Regions from separate parts of the Paraburkholderia sp. Cy-641 genome, predicted to be linked through region 1. Evidence: predicted binding sites of a transcription regulator. Region 1 holds the regulator's gene; the other holds the start of a gene.
The links. The regulator HrcA, encoded in region 1, represses chaperone genes, less so after heat shock. The targets are predictions, from matches to a motif close to TTAGCACTCNNNNNNNNNGAGTGCTAA.

Region 1 (7,685 bases):
TTTCGACAGATCGACGCCCTGCTCTTTCTTGAACTCGCCGATGATGTAGTCGATGATGCGCTGGTCGAAGTCTTCGCCGCCGAGGAACGTATCGCCGTTCGTGGAGAGCACTTCGAACTGCTTCTCACCGTCGACGTCGGCGATTTCGATGATCGACACGTCGAACGTGCCGCCGCCCAGGTCGTACACCGCGATCTTGCGGTCGCCCTTTTCGGCCTTGTCCAGACCGAACGCGAGAGCCGCAGCGGTCGGTTCGTTGATGATGCGCTTGACTTCCAGACCGGCGATGCGGCCCGCGTCCTTGGTCGCTTGACGCTGGCTGTCGTTGAAGTACGCCGGCACCGTGATCACGGCTTCCGTAACCGGCTCGCCGAGGTAGTCCTCAGCGGTTTTCTTCATCTTGCGCAGCACTTCGGCGGAGATTTGCGGCGGAGCGAGCTTCTGATCGCGCACTTCGACCCATGCGTCGCCGTTGTCGGCCTTCATGATCCTGTACGGCATCAGGCCGATGTCCTTCTGCACTTCCTTCTCTTCGAAGCGGCGGCCGATCAGGCGCTTGACCGCGTACAGCGTGTTCTTCGGGTTCGTGACCGACTGACGCTTGGCCGGCGCGCCAACGAGGATCTCGCTATCTTCCATGTAAGCGATGATCGACGGCGTGGTGCGCGCGCCTTCCGAGTTCTCGATCACCTTGACCGAGTTGCCTTCCATGATCGCCACGCACGAATTGGTCGTGCCGAGGTCGATGCCGATGATTTTGCCCATTTTTACTAATCTCCTGACTTTGATCGCTGCGGGAAGCGCCCGGTTGGCCCATCCGGCCCGAAGGCGCCCCGCTCTCAATTCATACCTGCACTCAAAATAAGTGCGGCCACATCGTTTTCAAGACCTCTTTTACGATGCGGTCTTTAAATTTTTTCAATCACGGGACTGCCGCCCGAGCGAAGCCGCGCGGCGCTTACTTCGGTGCCGCGACGGTCACGAGCGCGGGACGCAGCACGCGATCGGCGATCACGAAGCCCTTCTGCAACACCGCGACGACGGTGTTCGGCTCCTGGTCGGCCGGCACCATCGAGATAGCCTGGTGGCGATGCGGGTCGAACTTCTCCCCGACCGGATTGATGGCGACGACGCGGCCCTTCTCGAGCGCGCCGCTCAATTGACGCAGCGTGAGTTCGACGCCTTCGCGAACCTTCTGCAGGTCGTCCGACGAATGGGCGACGGCCGCTTCGAGGCTGTCGATCACCGGCAGCAGATGCTCGGCGAAGCTCTCGATCGCAAACTTGTGCGCCTTGGTGATGTCTTCCTGAGCGCGACGGCGCACGTTCTCGGTTTCGGCCTTCGCGCGCAGGAAGCTTTCCTGCAACTCGGCGATCTTCGCCTGAGCGTCGGCCAGCGCCTGCTCGCCGGCTGCCGGCGCTTCGGCGCCCGCGGCGGCTTCCTGCGGGGCGGCTGCGGCCTCGGCGGCCTGGCGCGCGGCTTCGTCGGCGGGCGTGGGAGTCTGGCTCGTCGGGTTCTCTTGCGTGTTTTCCATGTCGCTGAAAGTCGTTAAAAAGTAAAAACCAACGGTGACGCAAACACATGACACGCGTCGGGATTTGTGCGTTGCAAAATCGCGACACGCGCGTTCGCGCGCAACCGCATACAAAACTGCAGATGGGGCCGCAAAGAGCCGTTTCAAGCGGCTCTCGGGGCTCTTTTCGCACCACCGGTGTGCAGGCGAAATGCGCCGTAACAACCGTTAACGTGGCGCAATCAGATAGGGATTGAGTGCGGCCGGCAACTGGCCTATTCTCCACTCATACATCGGAAACGCCACGTTAACCCTAATCTAACGTAGACCTTACCGACGTCTGACAGTTGTACCTATTCAGCCCGTTTCAATCTTCCCAAGGGGAGTACCGTGAAACTGACCTTTGCAATCGGGGTGGTCGCACTGGTACTGATCGCGGGTACCACGACCATCTGTATGTCCGGTGCGGTCAACGACCACACCACCGAATACGGCGGCGTGCACGCCACGATGGAACAGTTCTTCAATCCTCACCTGAAAATCTGTCGATAGAGCGCCGGTCGCGCTTGGTCGGCCGCCCGTGCAACGCGGCGGCCGGCTCGCGATAGATCCTGCGCCGCTCCTGCTCGACCTGCCGCTTCAGCCTGCTTTCTTCGGTCTCTACATAAAGCGTCTGCGCGACGCTCGCCGGGCCGCGCACGTCGCACACGCCCAGCACTTCCACCTGCCACACGACCCGTTCGATCTCGATCTCGACGAAGTCGCCGACGCGCACGTCCTTCGCCGGCTTCACCGCCGCTCCGCCGATGCGTACCCGCCCCTTCTCGACGGCGTCCGCGGCCAGCGAACGCGTCTTGAAAAAACGCGCCGCCCACAGCCATTTGTCGATGCGCAGCTTCGCGCCCGGTTCGGTTGAAATGCGGTAATTCATCGGCGTCTTCACGCTCCCGTGGTGTGCGGCACCGGCACCGCCTGCACCGGCCAGCCCTGCAGATTCTGCGCGACGATCTCGCCGAGCGCGGCGATCCACGGCGGCGATACGTTCAGACACGCGATCCGGTGAAACTCCTTGCCGCCCGCATGCAGAAACTCGTCGCGCACTTCCATGCCGATTTCCTCGATCGTTTCGAGGCAGTCGGCGGTAAAGCCCGGACAGAACACGTCGGCGCGCCGCACGCCCGCCGCGCCGAGTTCCTTCAGCGTGGGCGCCGTGTAGGGCTGCAGCCACTCGGCCTTGCCGAAGCGCGACTGGAACGTGATGCGGCATTCGACCGGCGTGAGTCCGAGCGCCTGCATCAGCAGCGCGCCGGTTTGCTGGCATTGCTCGTGGTAGGGGTCGCCGAGATCGAGCGTGCGCTTGGGCACGCCATGAAAACTGAACACGAGCTTGTCGCCGGCCGCGAAGTCGGGACGGCCATGCTGATGCCAGTACTGATGCACCTGCGCGGCGAGCGCCGCGATATACGCCGGATGATCGGCGTACTGACGCACCGTGCGGATTTCCGGCTGGTTGCGCATGCGCTTGAGCGCGGAGAAGGCATCGTCGAAAGCGGTGGCCGTGGTCGACGCCGAGTATTGCGGGTACATCGGCATCAGCAGCACGCGCTCGGCGCCCGCGAGCTTCAACTGGTTCAGCATCGCCGGAATGCCAGGCGTGCCGTAGCGCATCGCGTAGTCGACGAGCACCGTGTAGTCGTTCACCTGCAGCAGATGGCGCAAGCCTTCCACCTGCTTTTCCGTATGCACGCGCAGCGGGGAGCCCTCGGGCATCCAGACCGCCGCGTACTTCTTCGCGGAACTGCGGCCGCGAAACGGCAAAATCAGCAGACGCAGAATGAACTGCCAGAGCAACGCCGGAATTTCGACCACGCGCGGATCGGACAGAAACTGCGCGAGATAACGGCGCACCGCGCGCGGCGTCGGCGCGTCGGGCGTGCCGAGGTTGATGAGCAACACGGCGACGCGATGCGACGAAGCGTTCTGGGAGGGCCGCTCGAGGTCGAAGCGCATAGGCAGCGGAAGTCGCCGCATGACGCGGCAAATCGATTCAATGGGGATTCATTATAGCGGCGCGGGTCGGGCGAGGCGTCGCCAGGCGTCCCTGGCCGTTCGGCCGATTGGCAGGCCGCGCGCCATGACGCATCATGGCCGGCACGGGCTGCGCTGACGGCAGCGCGGCAAACCGGAGGAACGGCTGCCGGATGATTGCCGGGCTGATTACTGCTGATTACTGCTGACTACTGCTGGCTCAGCGTCAGCGAGAGCAGGCGCGCGGTGATGTCGACGATCGGAATCACGCGGTTGTAGGCCATGCGGGTCGGGCCGATCACGCCAAGCGTGCCGACGATCTTGCCGTTCACCTCGTACGGCGCGGTGACCACGCTCATTTCCTCGATCGGCACGAGATTCGATTCGCCGCCGATGAAAATCTGCACGCCCGCCGCGTGACTCGACACGTCGAGCAACTGAAGGAGGCTGGTTTTCTGGTCGAACACGTCGAACAGCTTGCGCAGGCGCGCCATGTCCGACGAAAGATCGGCGACTTCGAGCAGATTGCGCTCGCCCGAGATCAGCACGGTCTCGCCGGTGTCGGATTCGTCGGTGCTGGCGGTGACGGCCGCGTGCATCAGCGAGGTCATGTCGCCGCGCAGTTCGTCGATTTCCTCGCGCAGGCGGCGGCGCACTTCGTCGAACGAAAGGCCGGCGAAATGCGCGTTGATGTAGTTGGAGGCCTCGACCAGTTGCGACGGCGAGAAGTCGCGCTGGGTCGCGAGCATGCGGTTCTGCACGTCGCCTTCGGGCGTCACGATGATGAGCAGGATGCGCTTGTCGGACAGGCGCATGAACTCGATCTGCTTGAATACGTGGCTGCGGCGCGGCGTGAGCACGACGCCGGCGAACTGCGAGAGGCTCGACAGCACGCTCGCCGCCGCGGCGACGATCTTCTGCGGCTCGCCCACCTGCAGCGTGGTCTTGACCGTGCGCATCACGGCCTCTTCGTCCGCGGCGGATTCGACCGTCAGCATCGTATCGACGAAAAGCCGGTAGCCGCGCGGCGTCGGAATGCGCCCCGCCGACGTGTGCGGACTGATCACGAGCCCCAGTTCCTCGAGGTCCGACATCACGTTGCGGATCGTGGCCGGGCTCAGTTCGAGGCCCGAATAACGTGACAGCGTGCGCGAGCCGACCGGCTGACCTTCGGCGATGTAGCGCTCAATCAGCGTTTTGAGGAGGGTTTGTGCGCGAGGATCTAGCATGACGAAAAATTTTAGCTCAAGGGCCCGGCTACCGCGAGCACGCACGGCGCCCGCTCCGCGCGAACGCTCCACCGCCGGCCGGCGCGCCGCGCGGCGGCGCTTTCACGCACGGCCGGGCTCCTGGCCGCGCGCCACACCGCACTTTAGCCGGCGCACATGTCATCAGGGCTTCACTATTCTAACGATAATCGCGAGATACGCCGACGGCCCGCGAGCACCGGCTCGCCACCGGGTCTGTCTGCGGTTCTTTTCAGGCCCCACCTATGGTGTAATGCCGGCATGCAAGTGACCAGCCAGTTCAAGACCGTCGCGCTCGTCGGGCGCAGCAACACGCCAGGCATCGGCGAGCCGCTCGTCGCGCTCGCTTCGTGCATCGCGAAGCTCGGCCTCGAAGTCGTGTTCGAAGCCAGCACCGCCGCCGAAATCGGCGTGACCGACTACCCGGCGCTGCGGCCCGCCGAGATCGGCGCGCGCGCCGACGTCGCCGTGGTGCTCGGCGGCGACGGCACGATGCTCGGCATCGGCCGCCAGCTCGCCCCGTACCGCACGCCGCTGATCGGCATCAATCACGGGCGGCTTGGCTTCATCACCGACATTCCGATCTCCGACATGCGGGAAACCATCCCGCAAATGCTCTCGGGCAATTTCGAGCGCGAGGAGCGCGTGCTGCTCGAGGCGCGCATCATGCGCGAGGGCAACCCGATCTACCATGCGCTCGCCTTCAACGACGTGGTGGTGAACCGCAGCGGCGTCTCGGGCATGGCGGAGCTGCGCGTGTCGGTGGACGGGCGCTTCATGTACAACCAGCGCTCGGACGGCCTGATCGTCGCGACGCCGACCGGCTCGACCGCCTACGCGCTGTCCTCGCAGGGGCCGATCCTGCATCCGCAACTGCAGGGTTTCGTGCTCGTGCCGATCGCGCCGCATGCGCTGTCGAACCGGCCGATCGTGCTGCCGGACGACTCGAAGGTGAGCATCCAGATCGTTTCCGGCCGCGAAGTGAACGTCAATTTCGACATGCAGTCGTTCACCTCGCTCGCGCTCGGCGACACGATCGAGGTGCGCCGCTCGCGCCATACGGTGCCGATGCTGCATCCGGTCGGCTACAGCTATTACGCGACGCTGCGCAAGAAGCTGCACTGGCACGAGTACCCGTCGCACGAAGAAGACTCCAAATCCTGAGCGGCGCTGCCCTATTCGAGCGCGCCCGCCGCCGTGGTTGACACCTGAACCCCAAGCTCACCAGACGACTTCCATGCTTCGCCATCTCTCGATACGCGACTTCGTGATCGTCGCCGCGCTCGACCTCGAATTCGACGGCGGCTTTACCGTTTTCTCGGGCGAAACCGGCGCCGGCAAGTCGATCCTGATCGATGCGCTCGCGCTCGCGCTCGGCGCGCGCGCCGATGCGAACGTCGTGCGCACGGGCGAGAGCCGCGCCGACATCACCGCCGAATTCGAGACGCACGCGCAGGTCGACGCATGGCTCGACGCGCAGGCGCTCGGCGCGGCCGAGGCCGACGACGGCCAGCATGGCAGCACGGTAATGCTGCGGCGCGTGGTCGACGCAAACGGCCGTTCGCGAGCGTTCATCAACGGCACGGCGGCGACGCTTGCGCAACTGCGCGAAGTCGGCGAAATGCTCGTCGACATTCACGGCCAGCACGCGCACCAGTTGCTGATGCGTCCGGACGCGCAACGCGAGCTGTTCGACACGCACGCGGGTCTTTCGGACATCTCGGCCACGGTCACACGCGCATGGCGCACATGGCGCGAGAAGGTCCAGGCGGTCGAGCATGCGCAGACGCGCGACCGCGAACTGCAACTGGAGCGCGAACGGCTCGCCTGGCAGCTCGCCGAGCTCGACAAGCTCGCGCCGCAGCCCGGCGAATGGGAAGAGATCAACACCGAGCATAAGCGGCTGTCGCATTCCGCGAATCTGATCGACGGCGTGCAGGGCGCGCTCGGCGCGCTGTCCGAATCGGACGAGGCGATGATCGCGCACCTCGGCTCGATCGTCTCGAAAATGCGCGACCTCGCGGAGATCGACCCGGCGCTCAACGACGTGCTGGCTGCGCTCGAACCGGCGGAAATCCAGTTGCAGGAAGCGGCGTATTCGCTAAGCCATTACGCGCAGCGGCTCGAACTCGATCCCGACCGGCTCGCGCAGGTCGACAAGCGTCTCGACGCGCTGCATTCGGCCGCGCGCAAATTCCGCCTGCAACCGGAAACGCTCCCCGAAGAACACACGGCACGGCGCACGCAACTGGCCGCGCTCGACGCCGCCGCCGACCTCGACGGCCTGCGCGCCGCGCAAGCCCAGGCGAAAGAAGCCTTCCTCGCCGAGGCGAAAAAACTCTCGAAAGCGCGCGCGAAAGCGGGCAAGGCGCTCGGCGGAGCGGTCACGACCGGCATGCAGGAACTGTCGATGAAGGGCGGCAGCTTCGAGGTCGCGCTCGTGCCGCTGCCCGAAGGCGGCGCGCATGGGCTCGAGCAGATCGAGTTCCGCGTGGCCGGGCACGCCGGCGTGCCGCTGCGGCCGCTCGCGAAGGTCGCCTCGGGCGGCGAACTCGCGCGTATCAGCCTTGCGCTCGCGGTCATCGCAAGCGCGGCGAGCCCGACACCGACGCTGATCTTCGACGAAGTGGACACCGGCATCGGCGGCGGGGTCGCCGAAGTGGTCGGCCGGCTGCTGCATCAGCTCGGTCACGCGCGCCAGGTGCTGTGCGTCACCCACTTGCCGCAGGTCGCCGCGCGCGGCGATCACCACTTCCAGGTGGCGAAGACCGGCAACGGCAAGGGCGGCACGATCAGCAGCGTGACCTCGCTCGACAAGGCGAGCCGCATCGAGGAAGTCGCGCGCATGCTAGGCGGTCTCGAAATCACCGCGACCACGCGCAAGCACGCGAAGGAAA
Region 2 (7,685 bases), on a different contig from region 1:
GACGTATTGCTGTGCAGCTTCTCGAATGTGACGAAGCTCAAGAACACCGAGCGCAAACTCGAAGAGGCGCGGGCGGCGGCCGATGCGGCCAACCATGCGAAGTCCGCGTTTCTCGCGATGATGAGCCACGAGATACGCACGCCGCTCAATGCGATTCTCGGCAATCTCGAACTACTCGGCCGTTCGTCGTTGTCGCCCGCGCAAAGCGAGCGGCTCCATGTCGTGACATCGTCGTCGACGGCGCTGCTCGACATCATCAACGACATTCTCGACTTTTCGAAGGTCGAGTCCGGACAGATGACGATCGAGGCGATCCGTTTCGATCTTGCAGAAACGATTCGCCAGGTCGGTGCGATCTTCGCGCCGATGGCGCATGCGAAGGGGCTCGAATTCGAATGCATGATCGACGATTCGATCGCGCCGTACTATCTCGGCGACCCGACCAGGATTCGGCAGATTGTGGCGAACTTCGTCAGTAATGCGATCAAGTTCACCGAGACCGGCAACGTGCTGCTCGAGGTGTATCACAAGGACGAGACCGTCGACGGCTCGCCGGTCATGATCGGCGTGATCGATTCCGGCATCGGCATGACGCCCGCCCAGCAGGAGACGCTGTTTCAGGCATTCGTGCAGGCGGATTCGTCGATCGCGCGCCGCTATGGCGGCACCGGACTCGGGCTGGCGCTGTGTTCGCGCCTCACGCGGCTGATGAATGGCTCGATCATCGTCAAGAGCTCGCTCGAACTCGGCAGTACGTTCGTGGTGTCGCTGCCGCTGCGGGTCGATACGAGCGCCTCCGCGTCGGCCGCCGACAGCGGGGAGAAGCGTGTCGAACGGGACGCAGCGCCTGCCGGTACGGCGGCTCTGCGCATCCTCGTCGTCGACGATCAACCCGCCAACCGTGAACTGATCGTTGCGCAACTCGATCTGCTCGGATACCGGGCCGACATGGCCGACAGCGGCGCAACCGCACTGCGGTGCTTTAACGAGCAGCACTACGACGTGGTAATGACGGATCTGAACATGCCTGGCATGGATGGCTACACGCTGGCGCGATGTCTGCGCGGGCAGGGCGCGACGACGCCGATCATCGCGGCGACGGCGCATGTCGGCGCCGAAGAGCAGAGACGATGCGAGGACGCGGGAATCGATGCCACGCTGCTCAAGCCGATTTTGCTCGACGCGATGGAACAGGTTCTGCGTCGCTCGATCGGAGCGGAGGCGTCCGGGACGCTTCCGCCCGGCGACAGGACGGCGAAGCGCGACATTTCGCAGGGACCACTGCCGCCGGGCGTGCATGCGGCATTGAAGCAGTCGCTGGGGGAGTCGCTGGCAAAGCTGCAGAAGGCTATGAGCACGCATGACACGCAAGCGGCGCTCGATACGCTTCATGCCATGCGCGGTTCGTTTGCGTTGATCCACGAGGCGGCGTTGGCGAATGCGTGCGCGCAGATGGAGCAACTCGCACGCGACGACGACCTCGCCGGGGTCGAAGAGATGCTGGGCCGTTTCGAGACGCTTGCCTATGAGACGCTGGTGCGCCGCCAAGGGGCGGTGAGTGCGTAGCCACGATGTCCTGATGCGGCAGATTGCGGAAGTGGCATGGCTGCCGGGTGGGCCTGGGCGGTGGCCATGTTGAGCGGTTTGTGTGCGGCCGATGGTTCCAGATATGAAGCGTGATCTCACAAAAATGAGACAAGTCCTATTTGTCACAATTTAATGGTTTCTAGGACTGAGCCTATTATCGGGTCTGGCTGCATTCAATAAAGTGCTTATACCGAAATCTTTGGATAGACATCCATTCCGAAATGTAGATCCTCCGATGCCGCCGCGGTCAACCAGATATCCCCACAGTCAGTATGCGGTGACAAAAAGCGGCGGGTAAGCATTTCGACCCGTTTTTATCGAATCTATCCATGCGTTCAGGGCCGTCTGGGAGGGCGGACTACGACGCCTGGTACTGAAGTTCTCGCGTATCTCCCATCGATGCCCGGTCGTATCCCCTGACCCGGATGCGTCATTCCTCCACGGAAGAGGGAGAAGAATCCGGTCACGCAATTGCAAACCGATATACCTGCACTTTTCAGGCGTATTCGGTGTTGTCAGCCCGCTCCTTGTTGCATCACCATGTTAGGAAAACAATCATGAATCCAAACGCGATTCGCGTCGTAATTGCAGACGATCACCCCGTGATTCTCGAAGGTATTCGGCATGAACTGACGAAGAGCGCGACCGTTTCGGTGGTCGGGACCGCTCGCAGTTCGAGCGAGCTGATTCCGCTTTTGAGCCGCACCGCCTGCGACGTGCTGGTATCCGATTACGTGATGCCGGGCGGTGAATATGGCGATGGCATTACGCTGTTTTCCCTCATTCGCCGACGGTATCCGAAAGTGCAGACGGTGATACTGACCATGATGGAAAGCGCGATTCTGCTCCGTTCGCTCATCGACATCGGCAATCGCTGTCTGTTGAGCAAGGTGGACAAAATGGAACATCTGCATCTGGCCGTGCGCGCTGCCTATGTGAATGGCCGTTACCTCTCGCCGCGCATATCGGAAATCATCATGCCGTCGGAACGACCCACGCGAGGCGTGTGGGCGAATGCGCCGTTGAGCAGCCGCGAGCTGGAAGTGGTGCGCTTTTATGTTTCCGGGCTGACCGTCAACGAAATCGCCGATCGTTTGAGCCGCAGTAAAAAGACCATCAGTTCGCAAAAAGTATCGGCAATGACAAAGCTTGGAATCAAACGGGACGCTGATCTTGTGCGCTATGGACTCGAGAACGGCCTCGTGCCGCCGACGAAATCAGAAGGCAGCTGTATGCAAATTCGGTGATCAGCGCATCAACGACACGAACAACGCGATCAACGGCGTTGCGCGTGGGGCTTATTCGGGCATCGCCGCGGCGACGGCACTGACGATGATTCCGGAAGTCGATCCGGGCAAGACACTGTCGTTCGGCATCGGCGCGGGAACCTACAAGGGTTACCAGGCTGTGGCGCTGGGCGGTACCGCACGCATCACCGAGAACATCAAGGTGAAGGCGGGCGTCGGTCTGAGCCCGGGCGGCACCACCGCCGGCATCGGCGCCTCGATGCAGTGGTAAGCGATGTGGCGGATGCAACTCCGGTTGCGTCCGTTACGCCGGTCTGAGTCGTATCGACGAAGCCCCCGACGGATCGAAAGGTCCCGAGGGGGCTTCGTCGTTGTGAGCGCGGGGGTGGCGGAAATATACCTGGACCAGGAGTTTCCCTGGTCAGTGTTGGCAGTCGCGCTGCGTGAAGCTGCTCCCGCTGCGATCCGTCCCCGGTAGCCGGGGGTTCCGCGCCGAGCGGCGGCCGACGACGCCCATTCCCCCCACTTCTTGAATTTGTCACCACCCATCCATATAATTAGCACTCACTGCACGAGAGTGCTAACAACATCGCCGGTTGGCTCGGCCAGCCGGGTTTTCTCAGCGTTCTTCAGTCTCAATCAAGAGAGGAGTATGTATGAACCTTCGTCCTTTGCATGATCGCGTGATCGTCAAGCGTCTGGATCAGGAAACCAAGACCGCTTCGGGCATCGTGATCCCCGAAGCCGCAGCGGAAAAGCCGGATCAAGGCGAAATCCTCGCAGTCGGCCCGGGCAAGCGCGACGACAAGGGTGCAGCCATTGCGCTCGACGTGAAAGTGGGCGACCGCGTCCTGTTCGGCAAGTACGCAGGCCAGACCGTCAAGGTCGACGGCAACGAACTGCTCGTGATGCGCGAAGAAGACATCATGGCCGTGGTGCAGAAGTAAGCGCAAGGTCGCTACTTCCCCGGTTATATCCAAAGAATTCAAGGAGTTAGAAGATGGCAGCTAAAGAGGTCGTATTCGGTGATTCCGCCCGTGCCAAGATGGTCGAAGGCGTGAACATTCTCGCCAACGCCGTGAAGGTCACGCTGGGTCCGAAGGGCCGCAACGTGGTCCTCGAGCGCAGCTTCGGCGGCCCGACGGTCACCAAGGACGGTGTGTCGGTCGCTAAAGAGATCGAACTGAAAGACAAGCTCCAGAACATGGGCGCGCAAATGGTCAAGGAAGTCGCTTCCAAGACCAGCGACAACGCCGGCGACGGCACGACGACCGCTACGGTTCTCGCGCAATCGATCGTCCGCGAAGGCATGAAGTACGTTGCATCGGGCATGAACCCGATGGACCTGAAGCGCGGCATCGACAAGGCTGTTGCAGCCGCAATCGAAGAACTGCGCAAGATCAGCAAGCCGTGCACGACCAACAAGGAAATCGCCCAGGTCGGCGCGATCTCGGCAAACAGCGACACGTCGATCGGCGAGCGCATCGCTGAAGCGATGGACAAGGTCGGCAAGGAAGGCGTCATCACCGTCGAAGACGGCAAGTCGCTGCAAGACGAGCTGGACGTCGTCGAAGGTATGCAATTCGACCGCGGCTACCTGTCGCCGTACTTCATCAACAACCCGGACAAGCAGGTTGCCGTGCTCGACAACCCGTTCGTGCTGCTGCACGACAAGAAGGTGTCGAACATCCGTGATCTGCTGCCGGTGCTCGAGCAGGTCGCGAAGGCTGGCCGTCCGCTGCTCATCATCGCTGAAGACGTCGAAGGCGAAGCGCTCGCAACGCTGGTCGTCAACAACATCCGCGGCATCCTGAAGACCGTCGCCGTCAAGGCTCCGGGCTTCGGCGACCGTCGTAAGGCCATGCTGGAAGACATCGCGATCCTGACCGGCGGCCAGGTCATCGCTGAAGAAACCGGCCTCACGCTCGAGAAGGCAACGCTGGCTGAACTGGGCCAGGCGAAGCGCATCGAAGTGGGCAAGGAAAACACCACGATCATCGACGGCGCTGGCGAAGCAGCGAACATCGAAGCTCGCGTCAAGCAAGTGCGCAAGCAGATCGAAGAAGCGACCTCGGACTACGACCGTGAAAAGCTGCAAGAGCGCGTTGCCAAGCTGGCAGGCGGTGTTGCTGTGATCAAGGTCGGCGCTGCGACCGAAGTCGAAATGAAGGAAAAGAAGGCACGTGTCGAAGACGCACTGCACGCAACGCGCGCAGCTGTGGAAGAAGGCATCGTTGCTGGCGGCGGCGTCGCGCTGATCCGTGCACGTACGGCAATCACCGGCCTGAAGGGCGCTAACGCCGATCAGGACGCAGGTATCAAGATCGTCCTGCGCGCCATGGAAGAGCCGCTGCGCCAGATCGTCACCAACGGTGGCGAAGAAGCGAGCGTCGTCGTGGCAGCGGTTGCTGCCGGCAAGGGCAACTACGGCTACAACGCAGCAACCGGCGAGTACGTTGACCTGGTTGACGCAGGTGTCGTGGACCCGACGAAGGTGACGCGCACGGCGCTGCAAAACGCAGCTTCGGTTGCGGGTCTCCTGCTGACGACCGATGCAGCTGTCTGCGAACTGCCGAAGGAAGACGCACCGATGCCTGGCGGCATGCCCGGCGGCATGGGCGGCATGGGCATGGACATGTAATACCGCTCGGGTCTCGTGGTTCGGCATCATGCCCGGACCACGTTATGAGACCCGGTTGGTGTTCATGGGGGAAGCATGTCGTGAGACGTGCTTCCCAAAAGACAAAACCCGCATTTTTGCGGGTTTTGTCTTTTGGGGAAGAGGATTTTGGCGCGATGGATCGCGATGTACCGGAATCAAGCTCCTGTTTCGTGAGCCGCACGGCGGCTAGCCGTTTCGAGACATTTCTCGCGCAGGTGACTGAAGATCTGCGCGACGCTTTCGGCCGGCGACAACGTTCCCGTGTCGACGTGAAGCTCGGGCTTGGCGGGCGGTTCATAGGGCGCCGATACGCCGGTGAACGAAGTGATTTCGCCGGATCGCGCTTTCGCATAGAGGCCTTTCGGGTCGCGGCTCGCGCAGGTGGCAAGCGGTGCGCACACATAGATCTCGACGAATTTGTCGCTCCCGATGATCTCGCGCGCCATCGCCCGGTCTTCACGCATCGGCGAGATCAGCGCGGTAATCACGATGAGGCCCGCGTCGTTCATCAATTGGGCGACGTGTGCAACGCGGCGGATATTTTCGCGCCGGTCCTTGCGCTCGAAGCCGAGATCGTTGGCAAGGCCATGGCGCACGTTGTCGCCGTCGAGCACGTAGCATGCATGGCCCAGCGCGATCAGTTGCTGTTCGAGCGCGAATGCGAGCGTCGATTTTCCCGCGCCGGACAGCCCGGTCAGCCAGATCGTGGCTGGCCTCTGGCGGAACATGCGCATGCGGTCCTGAGCCGTGATCGTGCCGTGAAAGCGTTGCAGGAAATTCGGGGGTTCTTCCATAAGTGTTTTCTCCTGATTCTCCTGGCGCCTACTCGCAGTGCCAGCCTTGCCGCCAGGTGCCGGCGTGGTGCAGGCTTTCCGGCGAATTCGCAATCGCGATGTGAAAGCCTTCCGGGACGCCGTCCGGCAGCGCAATCGAAAATCCGCTGCGCTCGCTCGGATAGCCGGCGCTGGCTACGTCGGGCCGGTGCTCGCCGCTCCAGCCGGTTGCGACGACATGCGTGCCGACCCGCACTTCGAGCGGCACGCGTTCTTCCGGCCGGCTCAGATTGATGGCCCAGCCGGACACCACGCCGTCGTGAACCGCGTCGACGAATCCGTCGAACAGGTCGGCGGGAGTGTACTGCCGGCTTCGCGCAAATTCGAGATAATCCTCGATGGGCGAAAGATCGAAACGCCGCACAACGTCGCGGACTTGTGAAAGAAATGAACCGTCAAAGCCGAAAACCGTCGAGCTATAGACATGCGGATTTTCGAGCTTATTTATTTCGGCCTGAATAATCTTAATCAGCTCCAGCGCATTCGAAAAGACGCTGCCCATCTCTTTCGCATAGGCATCGACCATTCGAGTCGCACTGCGGAATATTTCGTAATCGAGACGGTTCTCCTCGATAAATTTCTGTTTCGTTGCCTCGCTTAAATGGTTTCGCGTTTTCGGCGCGCCGGAGGTTCGATTTGTCTCGAAATGAAACGGTAATTGCAGGCCGCTCGTGCTGCAAAGCTGTAGCAGGAATTCGCTCATCTTCCCGCATATGCCGACTGTGCCGATACTCCTGCGCAGATGAGCCTGCGCGGCGTCGAGGCTGGTTTCATTTACCACGGCATGGCCGCTCAGCATCTGGACGAAGAGATTTTTCCCGCCCAGCGATTCGCCGACCCACTCGTCGAGCGACAGCACGCCTTGCTGTGCGAGTGCCTCGGGCGTCGACACGCTCACGCCTCGCGTTACCTCGCCGTTCTTGCCGCTCGACGCGTACCAGTAGTGCGAAATCTGCCGCTCGAGCGGATCGCGCAGGATCGTGCAGTAGTTGACGGGGTGTTTGATAATCCGATGAATACCGTATGGCTGATGCCCCCCGCCGATCTGGCTGGCGAGCAGCTTTGCGCGGCAGTTTCCCCAACCGGTTCGATCCCACACGAAGTTGATGAACTGGTCTTTGCCTTTATTCAAATCAAAAAACGAAATAACGGTCGAGCCGCAGCATTTCGGCAAATGGATGAAAAAGGTAGGAAAAGGCATATTGGGCGTATGACAGAACGATGACCCTGAAAGTCTAGCCTGATGATGTCGGCGCCGTTGTAACGGTTAATTACGCGATACAACGTCCCGTTACATACGACACGGCGATCCGTTAGATTTTATGCGAAATACGTGTGTGATGCGCCCACAGTATG

Region 2: groES (co-chaperone GroES) is a predicted target of HrcA. The motif match lies at 3,392-3,418, and genes of this name have one in related genera.

The regions. Positions count from the first base shown of each region.
Region 1 covers NZ_VWWM01000033.1:46,992-54,676, forward strand. The annotation lists gene dnaK (molecular chaperone DnaK) at 1-765, opposite strand, end outside; gene grpE (nucleotide exchange factor GrpE) at 959-1,534, opposite strand; gene F3J20_RS19425 (hypothetical protein) at 1,904-2,065, shown strand; gene F3J20_RS19430 (RNA-binding S4 domain-containing protein) at 2,037-2,444, opposite strand; gene hemH (ferrochelatase) at 2,453-3,523, opposite strand; gene hrcA (heat-inducible transcriptional repressor HrcA) at 3,751-4,770, opposite strand; gene F3J20_RS19445 (NAD kinase) at 5,050-5,952, shown strand; gene recN (DNA repair protein RecN) at 6,026-7,685, shown strand, end outside.
Region 2 covers NZ_VWWM01000005.1:117,519-125,203, reverse strand. The annotation lists gene F3J20_RS04430 (response regulator) at 1-1,566, shown strand, start outside; gene F3J20_RS04425 (response regulator transcription factor) at 2,145-2,834, shown strand; partial or broken gene F3J20_RS04420 (YadA C-terminal domain-containing protein) at 2,863-3,105, shown strand; gene groES (co-chaperone GroES) at 3,491-3,781, shown strand; gene groL (chaperonin GroEL) at 3,835-5,475, shown strand; gene cysC (adenylyl-sulfate kinase) at 5,652-6,290, opposite strand; gene F3J20_RS04400 (chondroitin 4-O-sulfotransferase) at 6,319-7,530, opposite strand.